DNA from 3 places in the Streptomyces sp. NPDC001700 genome. Region 1 is predicted to be linked to each of the others. Evidence: riboswitches for the same ligand, from Rfam matches in the RefSeq annotation. Region 1 holds a riboswitch; each other region holds the start of a gene.
What was found. Region 1 has a riboswitch for thiamine pyrophosphate ahead of thiO (glycine oxidase ThiO). Riboswitches for the same ligand answer to the same signal wherever they lie in the genome.
Positions count from the first base shown of each region.

Region 2: another riboswitch for thiamine pyrophosphate. It lies ahead of ACWC5C_RS15755 (thiamine ABC transporter substrate-binding protein); the one in region 1 lies ahead of thiO (glycine oxidase ThiO).
Region 3: another riboswitch for thiamine pyrophosphate. It lies ahead of ACWC5C_RS18170 (purine-cytosine permease family protein); the one in region 1 lies ahead of thiO (glycine oxidase ThiO).

Region 1 is NZ_JBSFGE010000001.1:412,301-421,720, forward strand. Features, by position in the region: gene ACWC5C_RS01910 (thiazole synthase) at 1-350, opposite strand, end outside; gene thiS (sulfur carrier protein ThiS) at 356-568, opposite strand; gene thiO (glycine oxidase ThiO) at 565-1,770, opposite strand; TPP riboswitch at 1,769-1,882, opposite strand; gene ACWC5C_RS01925 (NAD(P)/FAD-dependent oxidoreductase) at 2,077-3,309, shown strand; gene ACWC5C_RS01930 (Rv2175c family DNA-binding protein) at 3,389-3,754, shown strand; gene thiE (thiamine phosphate synthase) at 3,899-4,546, shown strand; gene metF (methylenetetrahydrofolate reductase [NAD(P)H]) at 4,668-5,585, shown strand; gene ACWC5C_RS01945 (hypothetical protein) at 5,625-6,635, shown strand; gene ACWC5C_RS01950 (phytoene desaturase family protein) at 6,682-8,268, opposite strand; gene ACWC5C_RS01955 (TetR/AcrR family transcriptional regulator) at 8,597-9,232, opposite strand; gene ACWC5C_RS01960 (YhgE/Pip family protein) at 9,268-9,420, opposite strand, start outside.
Region 2 is NZ_JBSFGE010000007.1:118,988-128,407, reverse strand. Features, by position in the region: gene rpsB (30S ribosomal protein S2) at 1-241, shown strand, start outside; gene tsf (translation elongation factor Ts) at 341-1,177, shown strand; gene pyrH (UMP kinase) at 1,329-2,108, shown strand; gene frr (ribosome recycling factor) at 2,213-2,770, shown strand; gene ACWC5C_RS15765 (phosphatidate cytidylyltransferase) at 2,770-3,966, shown strand; gene rlmN (23S rRNA (adenine(2503)-C(2))-methyltransferase RlmN) at 4,052-5,158, shown strand; TPP riboswitch at 5,225-5,328, shown strand; gene ACWC5C_RS15755 (thiamine ABC transporter substrate-binding protein) at 5,324-6,397, shown strand; gene ACWC5C_RS15750 (ABC transporter permease) at 6,457-8,070, shown strand; gene ACWC5C_RS15745 (ABC transporter ATP-binding protein) at 8,116-9,144, shown strand; gene ACWC5C_RS15740 (LOG family protein) at 9,167-9,420, opposite strand, start outside.
Region 3 is NZ_JBSFGE010000008.1:304,783-314,202, reverse strand. Features, by position in the region: gene ACWC5C_RS18180 (serine hydrolase domain-containing protein) at 1-1,394, opposite strand, end outside; gene ACWC5C_RS18175 (APC family permease) at 1,505-3,127, opposite strand; gene ACWC5C_RS18170 (purine-cytosine permease family protein) at 3,253-4,659, opposite strand; TPP riboswitch at 4,651-4,746, opposite strand; gene ACWC5C_RS18165 (triphosphoribosyl-dephospho-CoA synthase) at 4,817-5,695, opposite strand; gene ACWC5C_RS18160 (IlvD/Edd family dehydratase) at 5,765-7,471, opposite strand; gene ACWC5C_RS18155 (response regulator) at 7,532-8,191, opposite strand; gene ACWC5C_RS18150 (sensor histidine kinase) at 8,179-9,420, opposite strand, start outside.

The DNA of each region.
Region 1 (9,420 bases):
ACCTCCAGCTTCACCCAGTCGGTGCCCAGCGCCTCGCGGGCGAGCCGGGCGGTCAGCACGGCCTCCCCGGCGGTGAAGCAGCCCGCGGTGTTGGGCAGCGGGCGGATGCCGTGCCGGTTCAGTACGGACAGCACCGAGCCCTGCACCGCGGGGTCCAGGCGGCGCATCGCGACCGTGGTCAGCTCGGTGCCGGAGGCGATCAGCGAGCGCTCCATGATGTCCAGGCTGGGCGCACCGCCCGTCCCCATGATCAGGCGGGAGCCGAAGGACGTACCGGCGATGGTGAGCGGATCGGCGTCGGTGAGGACCTGATCGAGCGTCGTGGGGTGCGACGTTATGGGGTGAGACATGAGGGTCAGCCTCCTTGGACCGCGGTGAGGACCTCGACGCGATCACCGTCGCCGAGCGGGGTCGCGGGCCACTGGCCGCGCGGGACGACCGTCTCGTTGACGGCCGCGGCGACGCCCTTGGGCGCCTGGGTGAGGGTCGCGACGACCCCGTCGAGGGTGGTCCCGCCGGGCAGCTCGCGGGGCTCGCCGTTCACGGTGACGCTCAGGGTGACGGTCATGCGGTGTGCTCCTGTACTGCTGCCTGGACTTCTGCGGGGGGAGTCGCGAAGCGCTGAGGGGAGAACGGCCGCGCCTCGGGCGGGAGTTCGCCGCCCGTCAGCGCCTCGGCCATGGCATCGCCGGTGATCGGGGTCAGCAGGACGCCGTTGCGGTAGTGGCCGGTGGCCAGCTGGAGGCCCGGCAGTTCGGTCGGGCCGAGCAGCGGGGCGTTGTCGGGGGAGCCGGGGCGGAGCCCGGCGAGGGTCTCGACGAGCGGCAGTTCGGTGATGCCGGGCACCAGCTCGTGCGCGTCGCGCAGCAGCTCGTACACCCCGCCCGCGGTGACCGTGGTGTCCCAGCCCAGCTCCTCGCTGGTCGCGCCGACGACCAGGTCGCCGTTCTCGCGCGGGACGAGGTAGATGTGCCCGCCGCGTACGACGGCCCGTACGGTCCGGGACAGGAAGGGCGCGTACGGGCCGGGCACCGACAGCCGCAGCACCTGGCCCTTGACGGGGCGTACGGGCGGCAGGACCGCCTCGGGGACGCCCGGGAGCCGCCCGCTGAGGCTGCCCGCGGCCAGCACGGTCTGCCCGGCGGTCAGGCGCGCGCCATCCGCCAGCTCGGCCCCGGTGGCCCGGTCGCCCTCCACTAGCAGCCGTTCCACGGCGGCCCGGTGGAGATCCACTCCGGCGCGCTCGCACGCCGTCAGCAGCGCGGCCGCCAGCCGCCGCGGATCGACCTGGTGGTCGCCGTCGACGCGCAGGCCCCCGCGCACGCCCGGCGCGAGCATCGGCTCCAGGCGTCGGCATTCGCGCCCCGTGAGCCACTGTGCGTCCAGACCGAGCCGCTGCTGGAAGGCGTGCAGCTCCCGCAGATGGGCGCGGTCGTCCGCGTCGAGCGCGACCGAGAGCGTGCCGCAGGTGCGGAAGGCCAGGTCATGGCCGCTCGCCTCCTCCAACTCCGCCACGAAGGACGGATAGCGGCGCGCCGAGGCCAGATTCAGTCCGAGCAGGGTCTGCTCGCCGTAGTGCAGCTCGGTGACGGCCGCCAGCATCCCGGCCGCGACCCGGGCGGCCCCGCCGCCGGGCGCCGGGTCGGCGACGGCGGTGCGCAGGCCCCGCTGGGCCGCCCGCCAGGCCGTGACCAGGCCGATGATGCCGCCGCCGATGACCAGGACGTCGTACGGTGCGCCATCCCGGGCTATTCGCTGTGGTGTGTGCATGGGCTGGTCGCCCCCTCCCTTCGCCGGCATGACCCGGATCAGGTTCGTACGGTCGGAGGCCGCGCCAGCCTCCCTCTCAGCCCGGTGCGCCCGGGCTCCCGCGAGTGCTCTGTCCCGCCACCCTAGTACGCGCCCCGAATCGGCCGGAAGGGAGCGTCCCGGGCGGGCCGGGCAGGAGGCCCCGTGTCCGCGATACGACAGGACGTCCGGCCCGTCGGTCTGTGCCCGAGATCTCGTCGTGCGCTCTCCGGTCCGCCCCACCTGCCGCAATACAGTGATCGTGTGAGCGATGAGACGACGAAGACGATGGCGTCCTCGGCGGGTGGCGGCGGACAGCGGGTGGTGATCGTCGGCGCGGGCATGGCGGGGGTGCAGACCGCCGTCGCGCTGCGTGAGCAGGGCTGGAGCGGGGAGATCCTGCTGCTGGGCGCCGAGCCCCACCAGCCGTACGACCGGCCGCCGCTGTCCAAGGCCGTACTGCTCGGCAAGGCCGAGGGGTCCGCGTTCGACGTGGACTTCGCCGCGCTCGGCATCGGGCTGCGGCTCGGCGTCGCCGTGACCGGGCTGGACACGGCCGGGCGGACGGTCGCGACCGGGTCCGGCCCGATCCCGTACGACGTCCTGGTGATCGCCACCGGTGCCGAGCCGATCGCCCTGCCCGGCAGCGAGGGCGTGCCCGGTGTCCACCTCCTGCGGACCCTGGACGACGCCGAACGGCTGCGCCCGGTGCTCGCCCGGCAGGACGAGATCGTGGTGGTCGGGGCGGGCTGGATCGGCGCGGAGTTCGCGACCGCGGCCCGCGAGGCGGGCTGCGCGGTGACGGTCGTCGAGGCCGCGGACCGGCCGCTGGTGGGCGCCCTCCCGGCGGAGGTCGCGGCCCATATGACCGGCTGGTACGCGGACTACGGCGCCACCCTGGTCACCGGCGCCCGGGTGACCGGCATCGACCGGAACGGACTCCAGCTCGGCGACGGCACCAGGCTGCGGGCCGGTGCGGTGGTCATCGGCATCGGCGCCCGGCCCGCGACCGGCTGGCTGGCCGGTTCGGGCATCGAACTCGCCGAGGACCGGTCCGTCGCCGCCGACGAGGGGCTGCGTACGTCGGCGCCCGAGGTGTACGCGGTCGGCGACTGCGCGTCCTTCCCCTCCGCCCGCTACGGGACCCGGCTGCTGGTGCACCACTGGGACAACGCGCTCCAGGGGCCGCGGACGGTCGCCGCCAATGTGGTCGGCAGCCGCACCGCGCACTTCCCCGGCCAGGTCTACGACCCGGTGCCCTACTTCTGGTCCGAGCAGTTCGGGCGCTTCGTGCAGTACGCCGGACACCACTCGGACGCCGACGAACTGGTCTGGCGGGGCGACCCGGACGGCGCCGCCTGGTCGGTGTGCTGGCTGCGGGACGGGGCCCTGGTCGCCCTGCTGGCGGTCGGCCGTCCGCGCGATCTGGCCCAGGGCCGCAAGCTGATCGAACGCGGCGCCCGACTGGACCGCACCCGCGCAACAGATCCTTCCGTTCCGCTGAAGTCGGCCGTTCTGTGACGGCCCCGGAGGGGCCCGGGAGGTCCGCACGGCGGACGCCCGGCTACCCACTGTCAGTCCCAGATGGCAGGCTTGTCCTGTGACCGAGATTGACGCAAAGATCGATGCTCTCGTCCCCGCCTGGCTCACTCTCCCCGACATCGCCGACCGGCTCGGCGTCGAGGTGACGCGCGTGAGGCAGCTGGTCAAGGAGGGCCAGCTGATCGCGGTGCGCCGTGGCGAGAACCGGGTGCTCCAGGTGCCCGAGGACTTCATCGGTGATGGAAAGGTCGTCAAGGGCCTCGTGGGCACCTTGACACTGCTCAAGGACGACGGCTTCAGCGACGAGGAGATGCTGGAGTGGCTCTTCACCCCTGACCCGAGCCTGCCGGGCACCCCGGCCCAGGCGCTGCGCGAGAATCGCGGAACGGAAGTGAAGCGGCGCGCGCAAGCGCTCGCCGTCTGACGCCGTCCGCCGTTTCCTGTCCGCCGTTTTCCGTCCGCCGTATCCGAACCACCACCAGGCGTACGGGCCGGGCCGACCGCTGTCATCCGACGGCGGTCGCCCGTCCCGGCCCGTGCGCCGCACGACCCGGGGGGAAAGCCACCCATGACCGCACGCGAGCAGCTGGCCGACGCCCGCCTCTACCTGTGCACCGACGCGCGCAAGCGCCAGGGCGACCTGCCGGAGTTCCTGGACGCCGTGCTGGCCGCCGGGGTGGACATCGTCCAGCTGCGGGATAAGGGCATGGAGGCCGCCGAGGAGCTGGACCACCTCGCCGTCTTCGCCGACGCCTGCCGCCGCCACGGCAAGCTGCTCGCCGTCAACGACCGCGCCGACGTCGCCCATGCCACCGGCGCCGACGTGCTCCACCTGGGCCAGGGCGACCTGCCGGTCCCGGCGGCGCGCGCCATCCTCGGCGACGGCCCGCTGATCGGGCGCTCCACCCATGCCGAGGCCGAGGTCGACGCGGCCCTCGCCGAGCCCGGCGTGGACTACTTCTGCACCGGCCCCTGCTGGCCCACCCCCACCAAGCCGGGCCGCCACGCGCCCGGCCTCTCCCTGGTCCGGCACGCCGCCGCCCGGCGCCCGGCCCGGCCCTGGTTCGCGATCGGCGGCATCGACGCGTCGAACCTGGACCAGGTCCTGGAGGCGGGAGCGCGCCGGGTCGTCGTGGTGCGGGCCATCACCGAGGCCACGGATCCGGCGGCGGCCACGGAAGCGCTGGCGAAGCGTGTGCGAGCGACAGATGTCTAGCAGGTGTCGGAGTTGAGCCCGGCTCGATATTTCCGTCCGCATTGCGGACAGGAGCCCGGCAAAACCCCCATAACCACGTTGCCGGGTGGGCGCCGACCACCCGGCTGGCTAACCTTCCCGTATGGCCCTAGGCACCGCTTCCACCAGGACTGATCGAGCCCTTACCGTGCGTGACCTGCTCGCGTCGGGTGAGCAATCGTATTCCTTCGAGTTCTTCGCCCCCAAAACGGACAAGGGGCAGCACACGCTGTGGAACGCCATCCGCCGACTGGAGGCTGTCTCACCGACCTTCGTCTCCGTGACGTACGGCGCGGGCGGCTCTTCCCGTGAGGGCACCGTCCGCGCCACCGAGCAGATCGCGACCGACACCACCCTGACCCCCGTCGCGCACCTGACCGCGGTCAACCACTCCCTCGCCGAACTGCGCAACATCATCGGCCAGTACGCCGGTGCCGGAATCCGGAACATGCTCGCCCTGCGCGGCGACCCGCCCGGAGACCCGATGGCCGACTGGGTCAAGCACCCCGACGGCATCACCTACGCCGCCGAGCTGGTCCGCCTGATCAAGGAGTCCGGGGACTTCTGCGTCGGTGTCGCCGCATTCCCCGAAATGCACCCGCGCTCGACGGACTGGGACACCGACATCCGTCACTTCGTCGACAAGTGCCGCGCGGGCGCCGACTTCGCGATCACCCAGATGTTCTTCTACCCGGAGGACTACCTGCGGCTGCGCGACCGGGTCGCGGCCTCGGGCTGTACGACACCGATCATCCCTGAGATCATGCCGGTCACGAACGTCAGGCAGATCGAGCGGTTCGCGCAGCTCAGCAACGCCGCCTTCCCACCGGAGCTGGCCGAACGCATCCTGGCGGTGAAGGACGACGCGGCGGCTGTACGCTCGATCGGGATCGACTACGCCACAGAGGTGTGCGCGCGGTTGATGGCCGAGGAGATCCCCGGGCTTCACTTCATTACCCTGAACCACTCCACGGCGACGCTGGAAATCTACAAGAATCTGGGACTGCACCAGCGGTCCTGATACGGCGGCCGAGGGGCAGCCGCACTGAGAGGGGCGGGCATGGGCTGGACGGTCCTCTACATCGCTTTCGGCGTCGTGGCGCTGTGGCTGTTGGGAGAGGTACTGCTGCAGTACAAGGCGCGGCTGCGCTGGCGGCTGCTGGCCTTCGTCGGCTTTCTGGGCGTGGTCGTCGGGGTGCTGATCCCGGCGGTGGTGGTGATCGCGATCGGCGCGATCGCCTTCGCGGTCGGCCAGACGTACGTCACCCTCTCCTTCCGCCAGGGCTTCGAGAAGGGCTGGGCCCTGGAAGGCCTGCCCGGGCTGCCGGGGCTGGGCCGTGGACGCGAGCGCGACCCGCTGCCGGACGGTCCGGAGCCCGAACCGGCCCTGCGGATCTCGGACGTCGAGGACGTCCGGGTCGAGCGGCCCGAGCCGCCCACCTACCGGCCGGAGCCGATGCCGGACGACACCAGCGAGTACGGCGTCTACGAGGAGCCGTCCCCGTTCACCCCCGCCGGCGGCGGCTACGCTGACCCGAACGCGGGCTACAGCGCGTACGAGACGTACGCCGGTTACGGCACGCAGGACGCCCAGGGCGCCCCCGGCTTCCAGGGCCAGCCGGGCTTCCAGGACTCTGCCTACGGCGACGTGGGCTACGGCCAGGGCCAGGACGTCTACGCGGACGCCGCGCAGTACGGCTACCAGGACCAGCAGGCGTACGCCGCCTACGGCCAGGACCCGTACGCGGGCGCCTACGACCAGCAGGGCTACGCCCAGCAGCAGCCCTACCCGCAGCAGCAGTACGACGACCCGTACGCGGGCTACCAGCAGGACCCGTACGCCTTCGGCGGCGGCGACCACTACGCGGCGGACGCCTCGTACGGCTCGCCGCAGCAGTACATGCCGGGCGCCGACGCGATGGAGCCGGGCGGGCCCTGGGTCCCGCAGCAGCGCGAGGGCGACCTCCCGCCCGGGCAGCCGGGACAGCCCGGCCAGCCGGATCAGCCCCCGTACCCCTACGACGACCAGCAGGGCTTCCAGCAGGGGTACGACGAGCAGTACCGCTTCTGACCCGCTCCGGTCCGTTCCGTCTGATGAGGGCCAGGACGGGCGCGGCTCATTGCGAGCCGCGCCAGTCCTGGCCTTCGACGATGAGGCCCGCCACCAGCGCACCCGACATTCCGGCGTGGGCCAGCCCGCCGCCCGGGTGGGACCAGCCGCCCGCCAGATAGAGGCCCGGGAGCCGGGTGAGGTTGGCGGGGCGCAGATACCGGCCCTCGGCACCGGCCAGCGCCGGGCCCGGCACTCCGCCGCCCGCGACCCCGGTGGCCGAGGCGGTGTCGCGGGGGGTGCGCACCTCGCGCCACAGGATGCGGTCCCGCAGCCCCGGTATGGCCGCTTCGGCGGCCGTGATGAGCCGCTCCGCGCCCTCCTCGGCCGCCTTCCCGCTGGTCCAGTCGACCGGTCCGTGCGGGGCGACGACCGCGCTGAGGGTGACGGCCTCGTGGCCGTCGTCGGGGCGGGTCGCGGGGTCGTCCGGGCGCAGCACGGTCACCGTGGGGCGGGGACAGGACGCGCGCAGGCCGCTCTCGCTCTGGCCTTCATCTGCTGAGCCGAACACGGCGGTCAGCTCCGCGTCGCGGTCCGGGGCGTGCACCACGGTCCGGTGCACCGCGCCCTCGGGGCGGCCGCCGCGCAGCGCCAGGAGGACCGTGAGGCGGCCGGGCGGGCCGCTGACGGGCCCCGGCCCGGGCGTGACGTCCTCGCCCTCCCGCCATGGCTCCTGGCCGCCGAGCAGGGCGGGCAGCAGCGCCGGGTCGATGCCCGCGACCACCGCGTCCGCCTCGGCGACCGTGCCGTCGGCCAGCTCGACCCCCGCCGCCCGGCCGTCCTTCTCGACGATGCCGGTGACCTCCGACTCGAAGCGGAACTCCACCTTGCGCTTGCCGCAGCGCTCGTACAGCGCGTCGGCGAGCGCCCGCATCCCGCCGCCGACGTACCAGGTGCCGAAGGTCTGCTCCACATAGGGCAGCACGGTGGCGCTCGCGGGGGCGGTGCGCGGGTCCATGCCGTGCGCGAGGGCGTGGCTCTCCAGCAGGGCGGCGGCCCGCGGGTCGGCCAGCTCGCGCCGCGCCACCTCGGCCAGGGTGGGCAGCTGCGGACGGCGGCCGCCGCCGCGCGCGAAGAGCCCGCCGAACCAGCCGCGCCGCTCGGGGGGCGCGGCCGGATACGGATCGCCGCCCAGCACCCGCCAGTCGGTGCGCAGCGGCTCCTCCAGGAGCGGCCGGCGGGTGGCGTCCCACACCTCGCGCGCCCGGTTGACCAGATCGCTCCAGCGCTCGCCCGCGCCCGCGCCGAAGGCGCCGTCCAGCGCCTGGAGCACCCCGGCGCGCGACGCGTTGGGCAGCAGGACCTCCGTACCGTCGGCGAAGAGGTGCCGCGCCGCCGGGTCGACCTGGGTGAGCCGGACCGTCTTCTCCAGGCTTTCCTTGCCGGTCTTCAGGAACAGGTCCCGGTAGACGGCGGGCAGCCGCAGCAGCCCCGGCCCCGTGTCGAAGCGGAATCCGTCCCGCTCGAACAGCCCGACCCCGCCGCCATGGGTCGGCCCGCGCTCGTACACCACCACCCGGTGGCCCGCGACGGCCAGCCGGGCGGCAGTCGCCATGGCGCCCATCCCAGCGCCGATCACCGCAATCCGTGCCATGCCAGTGACTTTATCCGGCCCCACCGACAGCCCCGCGCCCGTCCCCAGGCACTGAGTACCCGTACCTAGTCGGCGAGATGAGTAGGCGCGCGGATGGGCGGCCGCCCCCGCAAACGAGAGAGTGGTGCACACGGAAGGACGCGGACCGGACCGCCGACACGGGGCGGCGGAACGGCACGGTGGCCTTCCGGACGGGGGAGCCGCCGGGGAATACGCCCCGGGGGCTCTCACGGGGGAAAACGGGGGAAGTACGGGGGGAGGCGCTGTTCCGCGGCGGGTCGATGGGGGTCGAACCGCTCCGGAACAGCGCCTTCTGTTGTCGTACGGGTCAGCCCGGAGCCGGAGCCCCCTTGGCCAGGGCTCCGCCTACCCGCCCTTGCAGCAGTCGGGACAGGGCTGCGTGGACGTCGTCCAGCGACCGTTCCGGCTGATAGGACTGCCAGTCCAGCGCGGCCACCAGCACCATCCCGAACAGCGCCGAGGCGGTCAGCGGGATGTCGATGTCGTCGCTCAGCTCCCGCGCCGCGACCCCGGCCCGCAGCTCGGTCTCGATCACCGTTATGGCCTGCTGCCTGACCATCATCAGGGTCGACTGCCAGGCCCGGTTGGTGCGCCACAGCTCGGCCACGTACAGCTGGGTCAGCGCCGGATAGCGGGAGATGAAGTCAAGACCGGCCCGGACCATGGCGTCCAGCGCGTCCACATGGCTGCCGCCGCGCTCGGCGTTCTCGTCGGCGGCGCTCTGGAGCGAGGCGGTCAGCAGCTCGACGCCGTGCCGCAGCAGCTCCTCGAAGAGCACGGTCTTCGACGCGAAGTTGTAGTAGACCGTGCCCTTGGCCACCCCGGCCCGCTCGGCGATCTCGTCCACGGTGGTGGAGGAGAAGCCCTGTTCGGCGATGAGGGTGACCGCTGCTTCGAAGAGTTTCTGCCGGGTGCCCTGGCGGCGCGTGCTGCTGCTGTCCATGGCGCCGATTCTGCCCGCTGGCCGAGTGGTCCCGCTCACAGGGACAGCTCGGGGTGCAGCCGGTCGACCGACCACACCTGCCTGCGCCGCGCCGACCACGCGGTGAGCGCGAGCGCGGCCGCGCCGAAGCCGAGCAGCACCCCGCAGCCGACCCACACCGGGCCGAGCCCGCCGCCCGTGATGAGCCG
Region 2 (9,420 bases), on a different contig from region 1:
CGTCGCCACCGGTGACGAGAAGGCCGACAAGGGTGCGGCGGCCGAGCCGCTGGCCGAGTGGGAGCGCGACCTGCTCGAGGGTGAGAAGAAGGCCGACGAGCCCGAGGCCAAGCCGGCCGAGGCCGCCGAGGAGAAGCCCGCCGAGGCCGTCGCCGAGACGCCGGCCGAGGCTGTCGCCGAGGCGCCGGTCGAGGACGCGAAGCCCGCCGAGGCCCCGGCCGCGGACGCCGAGCAGGCCTGACCTACGCAGACGGTGTACAACGGCGGGGGACGGTGCGGTGGCACCTCCCCCGTCGTTCACCCGTAGAGCTTTCGACTTTCGAGAAGAGATTCACAGATCATGGCGAACTTCACCGCCGCTGACGTCAAGAAGCTCCGCGAGCTCACCGGCGCCGGCATGATGGACTGCAAGAAGGCGCTGGACGAGGCCGAGGGCAGCGTCGACAAGGCCGTCGAGATCCTCCGCGTCAAGGGCCAGAAGGGCGTGGCCAAGCGCGAGAGCCGCAGCGCCGAGAACGGTGCCGTTGTCTCCCTCATCGCCGACGACAACACCTCCGGTGTGCTGGTCGAGCTGAAGTGCGAGACCGACTTCGTGGCCAAGGGCGACAAGTTCATCGCCGTCGCCGACGCCATCGCCGCCCACGTCGCCAAGACCGTCCCGGCCGACCTGGAGGCCCTGCTCGCCTCCGAGATCGAGGCCGGTAAGACCGTCCAGGCGTTCGTGGACGAGGCCAACGCCACTCTCGGTGAGAAGATCGTCCTCGACCGTTTCGCGCAGTTCTCCGGCGGCTTCGTCGCCGCGTACATGCACCGCACCAGCCCGGACCTGCCGCCGCAGGTCGGCGTCCTGGTCGAGCTGGACAAGGAGAACGCCGAGGTCGCCAAGGACATCGCGCAGCACGTCGCCGCCTTCGCGCCGAAGTTCCTGAGCCGTGACGAGATCGCGGCCGAGACGGTCGAGAACGAGCGTCGCGTCGCCGAGGCCACCGCCCGCGAGGAGGGCAAGCCCGAGGCCGCCCTCCCGAAGATCGTCGAGGGTCGCGTCACCGGCTTCTTCAAGGAGAACGTCCTGGTGGACCAGGCGTTCGCCAAGGACAACAAGAAGAGCGTCCAGAAGGTCCTGGACGAGGCCGGCGTCTCCCTGACCCGTTTCGCCCGTTTCCGCGTCGGCGTCTGAGCCGAGCAGCGAAACACCGGCGACACCGATAGGGTCGTAGGCAGCCAACCGTCAACCGGTCGGCCGCAGATGTGACGAGGAGGCCATTGCCGCAGAGGTCGTACCAGGACCCGGCAGTGGCCTTCTTCGTATGTGCACGAGGAGATCTCCAATGAATCACGGCGCGGACGCCAATCAGGCCGCCGACAAGAACGCGGACGGCCCAGTACGACACGGCCGTTTCCTGCTGAAGCTGTCCGGCGAGGCGTTCGCCGGGGGCGGGGGACTCGGGGTCGACCCCGATGTCGTGCACGCCATCGCCCGCGAGGTCGCCGCCGTGGTGCGGGACGGCGCGGAGATCGCCATCGTGATCGGCGGTGGCAACTTCTTCCGCGGGGCCGAGCTGCAGCAGCGCGGCATGGACCGGGCGCGCTCGGACTACATGGGCATGCTCGGCACCGTCATGAACTGCCTCGCTCTCCAGGACTTCCTGGAGAAGGAGGGCATCGACTCCCGCGTCCAGACCGCCATCACCATGGGCCAGGTCGCGGAGCCGTACATCCCGCTGCGCGCGGTGCGCCACCTGGAAAAGGGCCGTGTCGTGATCTTCGGCGCGGGCATGGGCATGCCGTACTTCTCCACGGACACCACCGCCGCCCAGCGTGCCCTGGAGATCGACGCCGAGGCGCTGCTCATGGGCAAGAACGGGGTCGACGGGGTCTATGACTCCGACCCCAAGCGGAACCCGGACGCGGTCAAGTTCGACGCTCTGGAGTACGGCGAGGTGATCACCCGGGACCTCAAGGTCGCCGACGCCACCGCGATCACCCTCTGCCGGGACAACAAGCTGCCGATCCTGGTTTTCGAGCTGACCGCCGAAGGAAATATCGCCCGCGCGGTGAAGGGTGAGAAGATCGGCACGCTCGTGAGCGACCGGGACGTACGCGCCTGACGGCTCGTTCGGGGGATGGACAACGGCCTGCCGGTCGGACACCGTGCAGGAGAAGACGCACGCAGGGGCGAGGCTCTGCTTACGGATAACACCAGGAGCAAGTGGTGATCGAAGAAATCCTCCTCGAGGCCGAGGAGAAGATGGAGAAGGCCGTTGTGGTCGCCAAGGAGGACTTCGCCGCGATCCGCACCGGGCGTGCGCACCCGGCGATGTTCAACAAGATCGTGGCGGACTACTACGGTGCGCTGACGCCGATCAACCAGCTCGCGTCGTTCTCGGTGCCCGAGCCGCGCATGGCTGTGATCACTCCGTTCGACAAGAGCGCGCTGCGCAACATCGAGCAGGCGATCCGGGACTCGGACCTCGGGGTCAACCCCAGCAATGACGGCAACATCATCCGAGTGGTGTTCCCGGAGCTGACCGAGCAGCGCCGCAAGGAGTTCATCAAGGTCGCCAAGGGCAAGGGCGAGGACGCGAAGATCTCGATCCGCAGCATCCGCCGCAAGGCCAAGGAGTCCATCGACAAGCTGATCAAGGACGGCGAGGTCGGCGAGGACGAGGGCCGCCGTGCCGAGAAGGAGCTCGACGACCTCACCGCGAAGTACGTCGCGCAGGTGGATGAGCTGCTCAAGCACAAGGAAGCCGAGCTGCTCGAGGTCTGATGAACGACTCTTCCTGGGGGGCCCCACCACGCGCCGGACTCTGGGGACCGACTGATCAGGGCACCTCCCCCGGCTACGGCTGGGAGGTGCCCCCTTCTTCGGCGGGTCCCGCTTCGGCGGGTCCCGCGCACGACGTGGCCGAAGCGGCGCAGACTCGCCCCATGCCCACCGTGCCGCACGCAGGCGGCGACCCCGGCGACGCCGCCGGCCGTGACCGGGGGGCCGCCCGGCCGGGCGGCCCCTTGTTCCGCGATGAGCGTGAGCCTCGGCCCGGCCCCCGGCAGCAGCCCGCCGGGCAGCCGCCGACGCCCCCCGGCCCCGGCCCCGAGTCCGCCGGGAGCGCGCCCGGCAGCGGCGGCGGTCAGGGGACGAAGAAGAAGAGCGCGGGCCGCGATCTGCGCGCCGCGATAGGGGTGGGCGTCGGCCTCGGCGCGATCATCGTCGCCTCGCTCTTCATCTACAAGCCCGTGTTCATCGGCGTGATAGCGGTCGCCGTGGTCGTCGGGCTGTGGGAGCTGACCTCCCGGCTGGCCGAGCGGAAGGACATCCGGGTCCCCCTGGTGCCGCTCGCCGTCGGCGGTGTCGCCATGGTCGTCGCGGGCTATGTGCGCGGGGCGCAGGGCGCCTGGGTGGCGGTGTCGCTCACGGCGCTCGCCGTGCTCGTGTGGCGGATGACCGAGCCACCCGACAACTACCTCAGGGACGTCACGGCGGGCGTCTTCGCCGCCTTCTACGTGCCGTTCCTCGCCACCTTCGTGGCGCTCATACTGGCCGCCGAGCACGACGGCCCGCAGCGGGTGCTGACCTTCCTGCTGCTGACGGTGGTGAGCGACACCGGCGCGTACGCGGTCGGCTGGCGCTTCGGCAAGCATCCGCTCGCGCCCCGCATCAGCCCCGGCAAGACCCGCGAGGGGCTGATGGGCGCGGTGGCGTTCGCGATGGTCGTGGGGGCGCTGTGCATGCAGTACCTCATCAGGGACGGCGTGTGGTGGCAGGGGCTGCTGCTCGGCCTCGCCGTCGCGGTCAGCGCGACCCTGGGGGACCTCGGCGAGTCCATGATCAAGCGTGACCTCGGCATCAAGGACATGGGCAAGCTGCTGCCCGGCCACGGCGGGATCATGGACCGGCTCGACTCGCTGCTGCCCACCGCGCCCGTGGTGTGGCTGCTGTTCGTGATCTTCGTGGGCGGCGGCTGAGCCGTCCGTACCGAACAGGGCTGTTCAGGGCCCCGCGCCGCCCGTGGCGCGGGGCCTTCCGCGTGTCTGCGACACTGGTACGGCCATGCCTAAGCCCGGAGAACTCACTTTCGCCGTGCCGCGTGGGGCCAAGAAGCCCCCGCGGCATCTCGCCGACCTCACCCCCGCCGAGCGCCGCGAGGCCGTCGCCGCCCTCGGGGAGAAGCCCTTCCGGGCCGGGCAGGTGTCGCGTCACTACTTCGCCCGCTACACCGACGACCCCGCCCAGTGGACCGACATCCCGGCCGCCGCGCGCGAGAAGCTGGCGACGGAGCTGCTGCCGGACCTGATGAGCGTGGTGCGGCACATCAGCTGCGACGACGACACCACCCGCAAGACCCTGTGGCGGCTCTTCGACGGCACGCTCGTCGAGTCCGTGCTGATGCGCTACCCGGACCGGGTCACCATGTGCATCAGCTCCCAGGCGGGCTGCGGCATGAACTGCCCGTTCTGCGCCACCGGCCAGGCGGGTCTGGACCGCAATCTGTCGACCGCCGAGATCGTGCACCAGATCGTCGACGGGATGCGGGCCCTGAGGGATGGAGAGATCCCGGGCGGCCCGGCCCGGCTGTCCAACATCGTCTTCATGGGCATGGGCGAGCCGCTGGCCAACTACAACCGGGTCATCGGCGCCATCCGCAGGCTCACCGACCCCGAGCCGGACGGCCTCGGGCTGTCCCAGCGCGGCATCACCGTCTCGACCGTGGGGCTGGTCCCGGCGATGCTGCGGTTCGCCGACGAGGGCTTCAAGTGCCGCCTCGCGGTCTCCCTCCACGCGCCCGACGACGAGCTGCGCGACACCCTCGTCCCGGTCAACACCCGCTGGAAGGTGCGCGAGGTGCTGGACGCGGCGTGGGAGTACGCGGAGAAGTCCGGCCGCCGGATCTCCATCGAGTACGCCCTGATCAGGGACATCAACGACCAGGCCTGGCGCGGCGATCTGCTCGGCCGGCTGCTCAAGGGCCACCGGGTCCACGTCAACCTCATCCCGCTCAACCCGACGCCCGGCTCCAAGTGGACGGCGTCCCGGCCGGAGGACGAGAAGGCGTTCGTGGCGGCCCTGGAGCGGCACGGGGTGCCGGTGACCGTCCGGGACACCCGGGGGCAGGAGATCGACGGGGCGTGCGGTCAGTTGGCGGCCACGGAGCGCTGACCACCGGCTGATACGGTGCCTTCGCACAACCCGTCGTACAACCATCCCGTAGTGACGGACAACTGAACATTCCGACAGGGGAGCGCGACAGCGCTGAGAGTGCGGCACGGCCGCAGACCCTCCAACCTGATCCGGGTCATACCGGCGTAGGGAGTCAGCCTCACCATGAACAGCCATCTTCGGCGTGCGCTCACCGCCGCCCTCGTCGGCTCCCTCGGCACCGGCGTCCTCAGCGGCTGCGGCGGAGGTGCGGCGGAGGGCAAGGACTCCAAGACCGTCACCCTGGTCTCGCACGATTCGTTCGCGGCGTCCAAGGCGGTCCTCAAGGAGTTCACCCGCACCACCGGCTACAAGGTGCGGGTGCAGGCCGGGGGCGACGCGGGGGCGGCCGTCAACCAGGCGATCCTGTCCAAGGGCCATCCGCAGGGCGATGTGTTCTTCGGCGTCGACAACACCCTCCTCTCCCGCGCGCTGGACAATGAATTGTTCACCCCGTACGAGGCGAAGGGCCTGGACAAGGTCCCGGCCGCGCACCAGCTCGACCAGGCGAAGCATCGCGTCACCCCGGTCGACTACGGCGACATCTGCGTCAACTACGACCGCGCGTACTTCGCCGAGAAGAAGCTCGCGCCGCCGAAGACGTTCGCCGATCTGACCAAGCCCGCGTACAAGAACCTCCTGGTCACCGAGAACGCCGCCACCTCGTCCCCCGGCCTCGCCTTCCTGCTCGGCACCGCCGCCCGCTACGGCGACGACGGCTGGCGGGACTACTGGAAGAAGCTGCGGGCCAATGGCGTCGAGGTGGTCGACGGCTGGGAGCAGGCGTACTACGACCGCTTCTCCGGCTCGGCGGGCGGCGCCAAGGGCGACAAGCCGCTCGTCGTCTCGTACGCCTCCAGCCCGCCCGCCGAGGTGGCCGACGCGAAGTCGAAGCCCGCCAAGGCCCCGACCGGGGTGGCGGAGGGCACCTGCTTCCGGCAGACGGAGTTCGCCGGGCTGCTTGAGGGCGCGGGCAACACCAAGGGGGGCAAGGCGCTGCTGGACTTCCTGCTGACCAAGCGCTTCCAGGAGGACGTACCGCTGAACATGTACGTCAATCCGGTGCGCGAGGACGCGAAGCTGCCGGAGATCTTCACCCGGTACGGGGCCAAGGTCGCCGATCCGGCCACGCTGCCCCCGCGCAAGATCGCCAAGAACCGTGAGCCCTGGGTCAAGGCATGGTCCTCGCTCGTTCTGTAGCGCCTCGCGAGAAGGGTGCGGGGAGGAGCGTCCGCGGTGCCGCCGTGCGGTTCGCCCTTATGGCCATCCCGCTCGCCTTCTTCGGCGTCTTCTTCGCGTATCCGGTGGCCGCGATCGTCACCCGCGGGCTGCGCGCCGACGGCCGCTGGCACCTCGGGCGGATACCCGAGGTGCTGGGCGATCCGTCCGTCTTGCACACCCTGTGGTTCACCGGCTGGCAGGCGGCCGCGTCGACCGGGCTGACGCTGGCGGTCGCGCTGCCCGGCGCGTATGTCTTCGCCCGCTTCGACTTCCCCGGCAAGGGGCTGCTGCGCGCCGTGGTGACCGTGCCGTTCGTGCTGCCGACCGTGGTCGCCGGATCGGCGTTCCTGGGGCTGCTCGGCCGGGGCGGGCTGCTGGACGAGCTGTGGGGGATACGGCTGGACACCAGCGTCTGGGCGATCCTGCTGGCCCACGTCTTCTTCAACTACGCGGTGGTCGTCCGCACCGTCGGCGGGCTGTGGGCGCAGCTCGATCCGCGTCAGGAGGAGGCCGCCCGGGTGCTCGGCGCGAGCCGCCTCGCCGCCTGGCGCCGGGTCACCCTGCCCGCGCTGGGGCCCGCCGTGGCCGCCGCCGCGCTGATGGTCTTCCTGTTCACGTTCACCTCCTTCGGGGTGATCCAGATCCTCGGCGGCCCGCGCTACGCCACCCTGGAGGTGGCCATCTACCGGCAGACCGCGCAGCTGCTCGACCTGCCGACGGCCGCGGTGCTCACCCTCGTCCAGTTCGCGGCGGTCGCGGCCGTGCTCGCCCTGCACGCCTGGACCGTACGGCGCCGGGAGGGCGCCCTGCGGCTCGTCGACGCCGCCCGGACCGCGCGCCGCCCACAGGGCGCGGCGCAGTGGGGGCTGCTCGCGGGGGTGCTGGCCGTCGTCGCGCTGCTGATCGTGGTGCCGCTCGCGGTGCTGGTGGAGCGCTCGCTGCACGGGCCGGACGGCTACGGGTTCACGTACTACCGGGCGCTCCAGTCCGCCGCCGACAGCGGCGGCACCTTCTTCGTGGCGCCCGTGGAGGCCATCGGGAACTCCCTCCAGTACGCGGCGGTCGCCACCCTCTTCGCGCTCGTCGTCGGCGGCCTCGCCGCCGCCGCGCTCACCCGCGGCGCCGGGCGTTTCGTCCGCGGCTTCGACGCGCTGCTGATGCTGCCGCTGGGCACCTCGGCTGTCACCGTCGGCTTCGGCTTCCTCATCGCGCTCGACGAGCCCCCGCTGGATCTGCGCGCCTCCTGGGTCATCGTCCCGCTCGCCCAGGCCCTGGTGGGCGTGCCCTTCGTGGTGCGCACGATGCTGCCCGTCCTGCGCGCCGTGGACCACCGGCTTCGGGAGGCGGCCGCCGTGCTCGGCGCGTCCCCGCTGCGCGCCTGGCGCGAGGTGGACCTGCCGCTGGTGGGGCGGGCGCTGGCGGTCGCGGCGGGGTTCGCGTTCGCCGTATCGCTCGGCGAGTTCGGGGCCACGGTGTTCATCGCCCGCCCGGACCTGCCCACCCTCCCGGTGGCCGTGGCGCGCTTCCTGGGCCGCGCCGGACAGCTCAACTACGGGCAGGCGATGGCCCTGAGCACGATCCTGATGGTGGTGTGCGCGTGCTCCCTGCTGGCCCTGGAACGCGTCCGCACCGACCGCTCGGGGGAGTTCTGACATGGAGGGTTCTGACATGGCGGGTTCTGCTATAGGGGCAGCCCGATGACGCTGCTGCGACTGGACGAGGTGACGGTCAGGTACGGCCGCCATGACGCGCTCGACGCCGTCGACCTGGCCGTCGCCGAGCACGAGACGGTCTGCGTGCTGGGCCCCAGCGGCAGCGGCAAGTCCACCCTGCTGCGCGTGGTCGCCGGGCTCCAGCGCGCCGCCTCCGGCCGGGTGTGGCTCGCGGACCGCGACCAGAGCGATGTGCCCACCCACCGGCGCGGCGTGGGGCTGATGTTCCAGGACCACCAGCTCTTCCCGCAGCGTGACGTGGGCGGCAACGTCGCCTTCGGGCTGCGGATGCGGGGCACCGCGCGCGCGGAGGCGGATCGCCGGGTCGCCGAACTGCTGGAGCTGGTCGGACTGCCCGGCGCGCAGCGGCGGCCGATCGACTCGCTGTCCGGCGGTGAGCAGCAGCGCGTCGCGCTCGCCCGCGCGCTGGCGCCTCGGCCTCGGCTGCTGATGCTGGACGAGCCGCTGGGCCAGCTCGACCGAGGGCTGCGGGAGCGGCTGGTCGTGGAGTTGCGGGAGCTGTTCGCCCGGCTGGGCACCACGGTCCTCGCCGTCACCCACGACCAGGGCGAGGCCTTCGCGCTCGCCGACCGGGTCGTGGTCATGGAGAACGGGCGGATCGCGCAATCCGGCACTCCGCTGGAGGTGTGGCAGCACCCCGCGAACGAGTTCGTCGCCCGCTTCCTCGGCTTCGACAACGTGGTGGAGGCGACCGTGCACGGCGATGTCGCCGACACGGTGTGGGGCAAGCTGCCGGTGCCGCCGGGCTCCCGGCCGGGCCCGGTCCGGCTGCTGGTCCGCCCGGCCGGGGTGCGGCTCACCGCCCCCTCGGACGGGCTGCCCTGTACGGTCGCCGCCCGTACCTTCCGCGGCGACCACGTGGCGCTCATCCTCCAGCCGTCCGAGGGCCCCCGCCTGGAGGCGTCCTGCGCGCTGCGGGACGCTCCGGAGGCGGGGGAGCGGGTCGGGGTGGTGTTCGACGCTGCGGACGTGGTGGTGCTCGGTTCGCCGTAGCGCGGCCCGTCCGTAGAAACGTTCAGCCGGTCAGGGCGGCCAGCGCGTCCGGGGCCTCGTCCACCGAGTCCACCAGCGCGATACGGGCCTTCATCGACCGCCCCTCCGCGAGCGCTTCGAGCAGCGGCCAGGCCGGGAGGCGGCGCGTCCAGTGGTCGCGGTCCACGAGCACCATCGGGGTCGGCTCACCGCGCGACTCGTAGTAGTTCGGCGTGGCGTTGTCGAAGATCTCCTGAAGGGTTCCGGCGGCGCCGGGCAGGAAGACGACGCCCGCGT
Region 3 (9,420 bases), on a different contig from region 1:
CGCGCGGTGAAGGTCCGGTCGGCCCGCGAGCAGGTCACGTCGAGGTGGTGCGGGGTCTCCAGGAACGCGATGTCGGCCACGAAGGTGTCCGGATCGGTCCAGCCGCCGCTCGCCGCCGTGGGGACCCGCCCGTCCGTGCCCTCCTCGACCGTCCACTCCGGGGTGAGCCGCACATCGAGCCGGGACGTGCCCTCCGCCAGGGAGAGGGTCCACACACCATCGCCGTCTGCGGCGACCGTCACCTCCGCCAGCGTGGGCTGGTCCGCGCAGGTGCCACCCGCCGGGGTGAAGGTCGTGGCCCCGGCCACCGATGAGGCTTCCGGGCTGAACTTCTCGTACGACGGCGGCAGTTGGAGCCCGTCGAGCCGCCGCCGCAGCGCCGCGTCCTCGTCCTCGCGTCCGTCGAGCGGCGCCGGGCCGAACGCCGGGAGCAGATGGCGCCATGCGAGGTCCAGCACCGCCTGCATGGCCTCGGTGTCGGCGGTCGTGGCGATCACCGCGTCGTGCTCGGGCAGCACCAGACAGAACTGCCCGTACGCCCCGTCGCCCCGGTAGCCGTGGCGGGACCGCCAGAACTGGAACCCGTATCCCTGCTGCCAGTCGGACCGAGCGCCCAAGGCGGTGCCGTCCGCGTTGGTGATGTGCGCCCGGGTCGCCTCGGCCACCCAGGAGGCGGGCAGCAGTTGGCGGCCCTCCCAGACCCCGTTGCCGAGGTAGAGCAGGCCGAGACGGGCGATGGCGTCCGTGGTGGCGAACATGCCGCTGAACCCGAGGTCGCGGCCGGGCGGGCGCTGGATCCAGGCCGTCTCGGCGATCCCCAGGGGGTCGAACAGCCGTGGCCGCAAGTAGTCGATGAGCGACTGCCCGGTCACCCGCTGGACGATCGCGGCGAGGCTGTACGTGGCGGGCTGGTTGTAGGCGAAGACCGTACCGGGGTCGCGGTCGGGCGGCGTCAGCAGAAACCCGCGCACGGGCTCGTCCCGGTCGCGGGAGAACGCCTGCTCCCGGGTCTCGGCCAGATGGCCGCTGGCCATGGACGCCACATGCCGGACGAGCATGGCCCGGCTGCGCGGGTCCGTGATGTCGCCGTCGAACTCGGGGAAGTAGGAGAGCACCGTGTCGTCGAGGCTCATCAGCCCCTCGGCCACCGCGAATCCGGCCGCCGTCGAGGTGAAGCTCTTGCTGATCGAGTAGAGCAGATGCGGCCGGTCCGGGGTGTACGGCGCCCACCAGCCGGAGGCGACCACATGACCGTGGCGCACGATCATCAGGCTGTGCGGCTCGATGCCGGGCGCCGCCTCCAGCGCGTCCACGAACGCGCCGACGCCGCGCGCGTCCACTCCCTGCGCGGCGGGTGTGCTCTCGGGCAGGGGGCGCGCACTCCGAGCACTCATCGCGTCTCATCCTCCGTATGCGGTGGGTCGTGCACGGCCGGTGGTGCTGCGATCATCCGACGAAGCAGCACCACCGCGCCAGGCGATTTCCGGCAGGACGCAGCGGGACCTCAGACCGGCGGGGCCGAGGGTGCCACCTCGGCGGGCCCCGTCCTGAGGTGGGCGGCGCCCGAGCGCACCGCCCACGCGAACACGCCGAACGCGAGGACGCCCACCGCGATCGTGTCGTACGGCGCGGGCAGGTGGCCGGAGCCGCCGAAGGAGCCCAGCCACGACAGCAGGGTCAGCGCGGCCAGGTGGAAGACGAACCAGGCCCCGTGCCGCAGCTCGCCGAGGGCCGGAAGCCCTTCGGTGCCACGCCGCTGGAGCAGGAACAGCGGGACCCCGATCAGTACGAGGGGCAGTGCGAGCCGCAAATCGTGCCAGCCGGACCAGAACACGAACTCGCTGGCCACCACGAAGCTGAGCGGGGCGATCCAGCGCACCCCCGGCACCTGCCCGTCCATCCGGGGCACTCCCCGCTCCCGGTCGTGGGCCCGGAACACCGCGACGGCCACCGCCGAGGCCCCGTAGATGAGCAGATACATATCGCCCATCACGCTCACGATGTCCTGCCAGCCACCGAACGGCAGCATGAAGATCACGATGACCGCGAGGTTGAACAGCAGCGCCCGGTGTGCCACGCCGGAGCCGGGGTCGATGCGCATGAAGAAGCGGGGCAGCAGGCCGTTCTTGGCCAGGGCGTAGGTGTGCCGGGCGTTGACCGCCACCCCGACGTAGGCGGAGCCGCCCGGGGAGATCACGGCGTCCGCGTACAGCAGCGTGGCCAGCCAGTGCAGATTGAGGATGAGGGCGAGCTGCCCGAACGGCGACTCGAAGTTGACGCCCTGCCAGCCGTGGGCCAGCGCCGAGTCCGGCACGGTGTACAGGAACGCCAGTTGGAGCCCGAGGTAGACCAGCACCGCGAGGCCGATCCCGGTGAGCACCGCGGCCGGGACGGAACGGCGCGGATTGCGGGCCTCACCGGAGAAGTCCAGCGGGGCCTGGAACCCGTTCACGGAGTACACGATGCCGCCACCGGCGAGGGCGGTGAGGCAGGCCGCGTAGCCGTACGGGGCGAAACCGCCGTGTTCCGTGAGGCGCCCGGAGTGGGTGCCCGACAGGAACAGCGCGATGACGGTCACCACGGGGATGACGACCTTGAACACCGACACCAGGTTGTTGAGCCGGGCGAATATCCGCACCGCGAACCAGTTGAGCGCGGTGAGTACGACGCTCAGCACGACGGCCACGCCGAGGCCCGGGAGGGTGAGCCTGCCGCCGTCGTAGATCCCGGGCAGATAGTGCGCGGCGTACTGCATGATCGCGCTGATCTCCGCGGCCGTACCGCCGACGGACAGCACGACGGACCAGCCGACCATCGTGCCGACCAGCCGCCCGCTCGCGTACAGCGGCCACCGCACGGTGCCGCCGCCCTCCGGGCGGGTGGCGCCCAGCTCCACCATGACCAGGGCGATCAGGGCGCACAGCGCTCCCGCCGCGATCCAGGAGAGCAGCGCGGCGGGCCCGGCGGTCTGGGCGGCGTACAGGGCGGCGAACAGCCAGCCGGAGCCGAGGATGTTGGAGAACCCGATCGCGGTCAGGCCCCAGAAGCCGAGGTCCTTGTGGAGTCTGCGTTCCTCGGCGAGCACCGCCGGGGCGGCGATGGACTCCGCTGGCTGGTTCTGCGGCACGTGGCACTTCTCCTCGGTGGTGCGGTTGGTCGAAAAGCCCAGGGTGCCACGCACACCGTGGGACTCGGTGGCCGGATGCCGTGTGACGTGCGGATATGGGCCGCTTTCACCGACGAAACGCGGCCTCAATGAGCCGTACGGCGGCGCATCCTGAGCGGGGTGTAGACGAGGAGCGCCGCGAGGAAGGCGGCGTAGTAGGCGAGGTCGGCGCCGTGCAGCGCGGCCGCCACCGGGCCGGTGTACAGGGTGGTGTCCATGAACGGCACCGCGGCGGCGAACGCGGCGCCGAACGCCAGCAGTGCGGGCCACCACGGCTGCGGGCGGGCGCTCTCGGCGGCCAGGTCGATGGGCGCGCCGCCCCGGGCCCGCGCGCGGGCGAACCAGTCGACGGCCACGACCGCGACGAACCCGGGGATCCAGTAGCCGACGAACAGCAGCACGTTCTGGAAGCGGGCGGTGGTGTCGGCGGCGTGCATCCACAGCACCAGCGGGAAGCCGAGCACGGCCGCGAGGGCGGCGGCCAGCGGGCGGGGGATGCGGACACCGGCGGTCTGCAGGGCCAGTGAGCCGCTGTAGTCGTTCATGGCGTTGCTGCACAGCGCGGCCAGCGCCACGGCCAGCAGCCCGAACGCGCCGAGCGCCCCGCCGCCCAGCGCCTCGTCCACGCCACGGGCGGTCTGGTCGGTGAAGACGGAGGCCCCCCACAGCCCGAGCGCCTGGACCGCCACGAAGGACACGGTGACGCCGGACAGCGTGCACCAGAACATCCGCGTCCGGGAGGTGGCGCGGGGCAGATAGCGGCTGAAGTCGCTGGCGTACGGCGCCCACGACAGCGCCAGGCTCAGGGCGATCGTGCTGGTCAGGACGAACGCGCCGAGGCGGTCGGCGCCATGGGCCGAGCCGCTGGTGGCGGGGTGGACACCGTCGAGCAGCTTGACGGCCAGGGCGGTGAACGCGGCGGCGAGGACGAAGGTCATCAGCTTCTGCATCCGGTGGACGGCCTCGTAGCCCAGCACCCCGAGGGCCCCCTGCGCGGCCATCATGAGCAGCACGCCGAGCCAGAACGGCAGCCCGCACAGCCGGGCCAGCGCGTCACCGCCGAACAGGCCGATCAGCGCGTCCCAGGCGATCGACGACAGCCACTGCAGGACACCGGGCACGCTGACGGCACGGCCGAACGCCAGCCGCGCCAGGGGCAGCTGCCCGGCTCCGGTCAGACTGCCCCAGGTGCCCAGATACGCGGTGGGTACGGCGCCGATGAGGGTGCCCAGGACGACGGCGGCCAGCGCGGTGGCGAAGTCCAGGCCGAGGCCGATGCCGACGGTGCCGGTGAACACGCCGGTCATGGTCAGGTTCGGGGCGAACCACACGGTGAACAGGCGCCCCGGTCCGCCGTAGCGGTGGCTTTCCGGGACCGGCGCGATACCGCGCGCCTCGACGCGCAGATCACCGGGCGCGGTGGGCATCCGCCCGTCGAAGACGGATTCCGCGCCGGTGGGCGCCGGTTCGGTGGCAGCATGCGGCAATGGCATCGATGACATCCCTCCGCCAGTGCTAACTGGTTCAGGTTCGACGGGTGTGATCTCAGCCCCCGCGTGGGGGCACCCCGTGTCCGGTGGAGCGGGCCCACCCTAACCTCTCGCCACGTGGCCCGGGTCCCGGGGGCGGGTGCGGGCCGCCACCGGGCAGCTAGCGGGCCACTGGCGGGAGCGCGTCCAGGAACAGCGCCCCCGCCAGCACCGCGGCGCTTCCCCGGGGCGCGATGCCCGCGCCGCGCAGCTCGGCGTCGAGGGTGGCGAGGGCGGCGGCGCCCGGGGCCGTCGCGGTGCCGCCCGCCTCCAGCACCCCGCGCGCCCCGTCCTGCACCCGGCGGAGGGCGGGCGGCCCCGCCTGGTACAGCGGCCCGGTGTCCTGGAGGGTGCTCATCACGGTGAGCAGCGCGTCGAGCCGGGCCTGGGTCTCGGTGGCGCCCGCCGCACGGGTCCTGGACAGGACGTCCAGGGCGCGGCGCACATGCGGGAAGGCGGCGCGCGCCTCGCCGCGCGCACCCGCCGCCCCGTAGGTGGCGGACACCTGCGAGCCCGCCGATGGCCTGCGCGGGGCGCCCCGGTCGGTGTGGGTCGCGAGCTGCCGGGCGGTGGCGGTCACGTCGTGGGGTGTGGCGCCGGGAGTCAGGGCGGTGGCCGCCACCAGCAGCCCCAGCACCCACAGCGCGCCGTGGTGCAGTCGGCCGGTGGCCGAACCGGTGGGGCCACCGGCTCGGTCACCGGCCGTGCCGCCATCGGCCCGCGCCATGGTCCACTCGGCGCAGCGGCCGATGGCGCCCAGCTCCTCACGGAGCGCGCGCGTCGGCTCGCCGGGGCGGCGGGCGGCGGCGGCCATGGCCGCGAACCCGGGCGCCAGCGCCTTGGCCGCCCAGCGCAGCGCGAGCAGATCGGCGCCGGTGGCGCGGGCCTGGAGGTCGCGGGTGTCCGCGAGGCCCGGTTTCGGGGTCAGTTCCGCCTGGGAGATCAGGGCTCGTACGGCGGTCTGCGCCAGTGCCTCATCCATGGAACGCGTCGTGGGCATGGACAGAGGCTAGAGGGCGAACCTTTCCGGAACGTGGGATGTTCCTGTGACCCCGCTGTGGGCATCACCTCAGTGCGATTCGCGGGCGACGAACGAGCCGCGGGTGCCGCTGAGGAAGTCCAGTCCGGCGCCACGGTCAGCCTGTTCGACGTGGTCGCGGTAGATCTGCTCCCAGCCGCTGGTGGCCGGTGGCGCGGCGGCGGTGACCGGTTGCCGGGCGGCGAGTTCGTCGTCCGGTACGTCCAGCCGCAGCAGCCGCCGCTCGGTGTCCAGCTCGATCCAGTCGCCGGACCGCACCAGGCCCAGCGGGCCGCCCGCCGCCGACTCGGGCGCGATGTGCAGGACGACGGTGCCGAAGGCGGTTCCGCTCATGCGGGCGTCGCTGATCCGCACCATGTCCCGCACCCCGGCCCGCAGCAGCGCGGGCGGCAGGGGCATGTTCCCCACCTCGGGCATGCCGGGGTAGCCGCGTGGCCCGCAGCCGCGCAGGACCAGCACATCGGACGCGTCGACCTCCAGGTCCGGGTCGTCTATCCGGGTACGGAAGTCCTCGATGCCGTCGAACACCACGGCGCGGCCCCGGTGGCGCAGCAGCTCCGGTGTCGCGGCGGCGGGTTTGATGACGGCTCCGTCGGGACAGAGGTTGCCGCGCAGCACGGCGAGCCCGGCGTGGTGGGCGATCGGGTCCTGTGCGGTGCGGATGACGGTGAGATCGGCGCTGGGGTGGCCGGACAACTGCTCGGTGAGGGGGTGGCCGGAGACGGTGAGGGCCGGTTCCAGGTGTTCCTTGATCTCCCCGAGGACGGCGTCCAGGCCACCGGCGCGGTGGAAGTCCTCCATGAGGTGCGAGCCCGCGGGCTGCACATCGGCGAGCAGGGGGATGCCACGGCCCGCGCGGTCGATGTCGTCCAGCGCGAAGTCCGCCCCGACCCGGCGGGCGAGCGCCAGCAGATGGACGACCGCGTTGGTGGAGCCGCCGATGGCGGCCACCGCGCGCACCGCGTTCCGCAGTGCCTCCGCCGTCAGGATGGCGCTGGGCCGCAGATCCTCGCGCACCATGTCGACGATGCGGTTGCCCGCCGCGTGGGACAGTTCCAGCAGACGGCTGTCGGGGGCCGGGAGACCCGCGTTGCCGGGCAGGGTCATGCCCAGCGCCTCGGCGGCACACGCCATCGTGGACGCCGTGCCCATGGTGTTGCAGTGTCCCCGGCTGCGGATCATCGCCGACTCGGCCCGGCGCAGCTCCGAGCGCTCCATCCGCCCGGCCCGCACCTCCTCGCTCAGCTCCCACACCCCGGTGCCGCAGCCCAGCGGGCGCCCCTGCCACGAGCCGTTCAGCATGGGGCCGCCGGTGACCATCAGGGTGGGCAGGTCGACCGACGCGGCGCCCAGCAGCAGGGACGGTACGGTCTTGTCGCAGCCGCCGAGCAGGATCACCCCGTCGACGGGGTTGGCCCGGATGAGTTCCTCGGTCACCATCGCGGCCAGGTCTCGGAAGAACATCGCGGTCGGGCGCAGCAGGGTCTCCCCCAGCGATGGCACCGGAAGCTCCAGCGGCACCCCGCCGGACTCCCACACGCCCCGTTTCACATGGTCGGCGATCTCGCGGAAGTGGCTGTTACAGGGCGTGAGTTCGGACCAGGTGTTGCAGATGACGATCTGCGGGCGTCCGTCGAAGGCGTGGTCGGGGAGGCCGCGCCGCATCCAGGCGCGGTGGATGAACGCGTCGCGGGTCTCACCCTCGTACCACTGCCGCGACCGGTGCGTGTCACTCATACGAACCTTCCGATCTCTTCGACGACCGTCGGAGGGAACGCTGCCCACAACACGCGGTCGTCAGACGCGGCGGTGGGCGTCTTCCAGATAGTGCAGCACGGCGGCCACGCGCCGGTCGGTGCGGTCGGTGGGGGCCAGCCCGAGCTTGGCGAAGATGCTACGGATGTGCTTGTGGACGGCGCCCTCGGTGACGACGAGCCGCTCGGCGACGGCCGTGTTGCCGAGCCCTTCGGCCATCAGGGCCAGGACGTCGCGTTCGCGCGGGCTGAGCCGGTCCAGCCGGGTGTCGGGCCGGGTGCGGGCGAAGAGCTGCGCGACGACCTCGGGGTCGATGGCGGTGCCGCCGTCCGCCACCCGGTGCAGCGCGGTCAGGAACTCCTCGACGCGGCCGACCCGTTCCTTGAGCAGGTAGCCGAGCCGGGCGCTGCCCTCGGCGAGCAGATCGGTGGCGAAGGCCTGCTCGACGTAAGCGGACAGCACGAGGACGGCCAGGTCAGGGCGGCGGCGCCGGGCCTCCACGGCCGCGACGATGCCCTCGTCGGTGTGGGTCGGTGGCATCCGGACGTCCACGATGGCGACATCGGGGGCGTGGGCCTCGACGGCGTCCAGGAAGCCGTCGGGGGTGCCGGTGGCGGCCACGACGTCGAGCGCTTCCGCGCGCAGCAGCAGGGCGAGCCCTTCGCGCAGCAGCGGATCGTCCTCGGCGATCACAATCCGCATGGCAGGTCTACCTCCAGGGTCGTGGGCCCACCGGGTGGGCTGGTGAGGACGAGTGTCCCGTCGTGTGCTTCGGTGCGGCGGCGGATGCCGATGAGCCCGGAGCCGCCGTGCTCGTCCGCTCCCCCGCGGCCGTCGTCCGTGACGCACAGGCGCAGTCGGCCGTCGTGGCGTCGGACGGTGATGGTGGCGTGGCGGGCGTGGCTGTGCCGGGCCACGTTGGTGAGCGCCTCGGCCGCCACGAAGTAGGCGGTGGCCTCGACGGACGCGGCGCACCGGCCGGGTACGTCGGCGTCGATCCGGCAGGGCACCGGGGAGTCGGCGGCCAGGCCGGTGAGCGCGTCGGTCAGGCTCCGGTCGGCCAGCACCGGCGGCAGGATGCTGCGGACGACGCCACGGAGTTCGGCGAGCGCCTGCTCGGCGGCGCTCTGGGCCTGTTCGAGGATGGCGTCGGCGCGGGACGGGTCGCGGGCCACGGCGCGGCGGGCCGCGCCGAGCAGGACGGTGACGGCGACCATGCGGTTCTGCGTCCCGTCGTGCAGCGACCGCTCGATCCGCCGCAGTTCGGTGGCGTGCGCGTCCAGCGCGGCGGCGCGGGTGGCGGTGAGCTGGGCGACGCGCAGGGCGAGGTCGGTCCCCGGCGGGGCCGGGAGCAACCGGCGCCCCGGCCACGCCTGGAGCCACGCCATGCCCGGCGCCACACCCGCGACGACGGCGATCCAGCCGAGGCCCAGCAGGCAGACCGCGAAGGCGCCGGGCCAGTCGTGCACGGTCCACAGCGGCACGGGCGACGGGGTGGCCTGCTCCGGTGGCACCAGCCGCCACCACAGCGGGAACGTGGCGTCGGTGGCGGCCGAGAGCGGCAGCGTCAGGCCGGTCAGCGCGAGCGACAGCCCGGCGGTGGCGTGGCAGACCAGCCAGCGCGCCTCCCGCCGGACGGCGGGGTCCGCGACAGCGGCCCGCAGCCGCGTCGGGCCCGGCTCGGGGGCGATGATGTCCGGGCCCCACCGGGACAGCCGGGCGCGCTCCCGGTTGGCCACGGCGCGCAGCCCGCGCAGGGTGACGGGCACCAGCGGCAGCCCCACCCCGACGAGGCACGCGAGCGCGGTGGCGGTCAGCCACACCAGCATGACCAGGGCCAGGATCGCGGTGGCGAGCCCGCCCGCGAGCTGGTCGAAGGCGTCCAGAACGGTCCGGCCACGGGCGAACACGTCCCATGGGCGGGTGGGCCC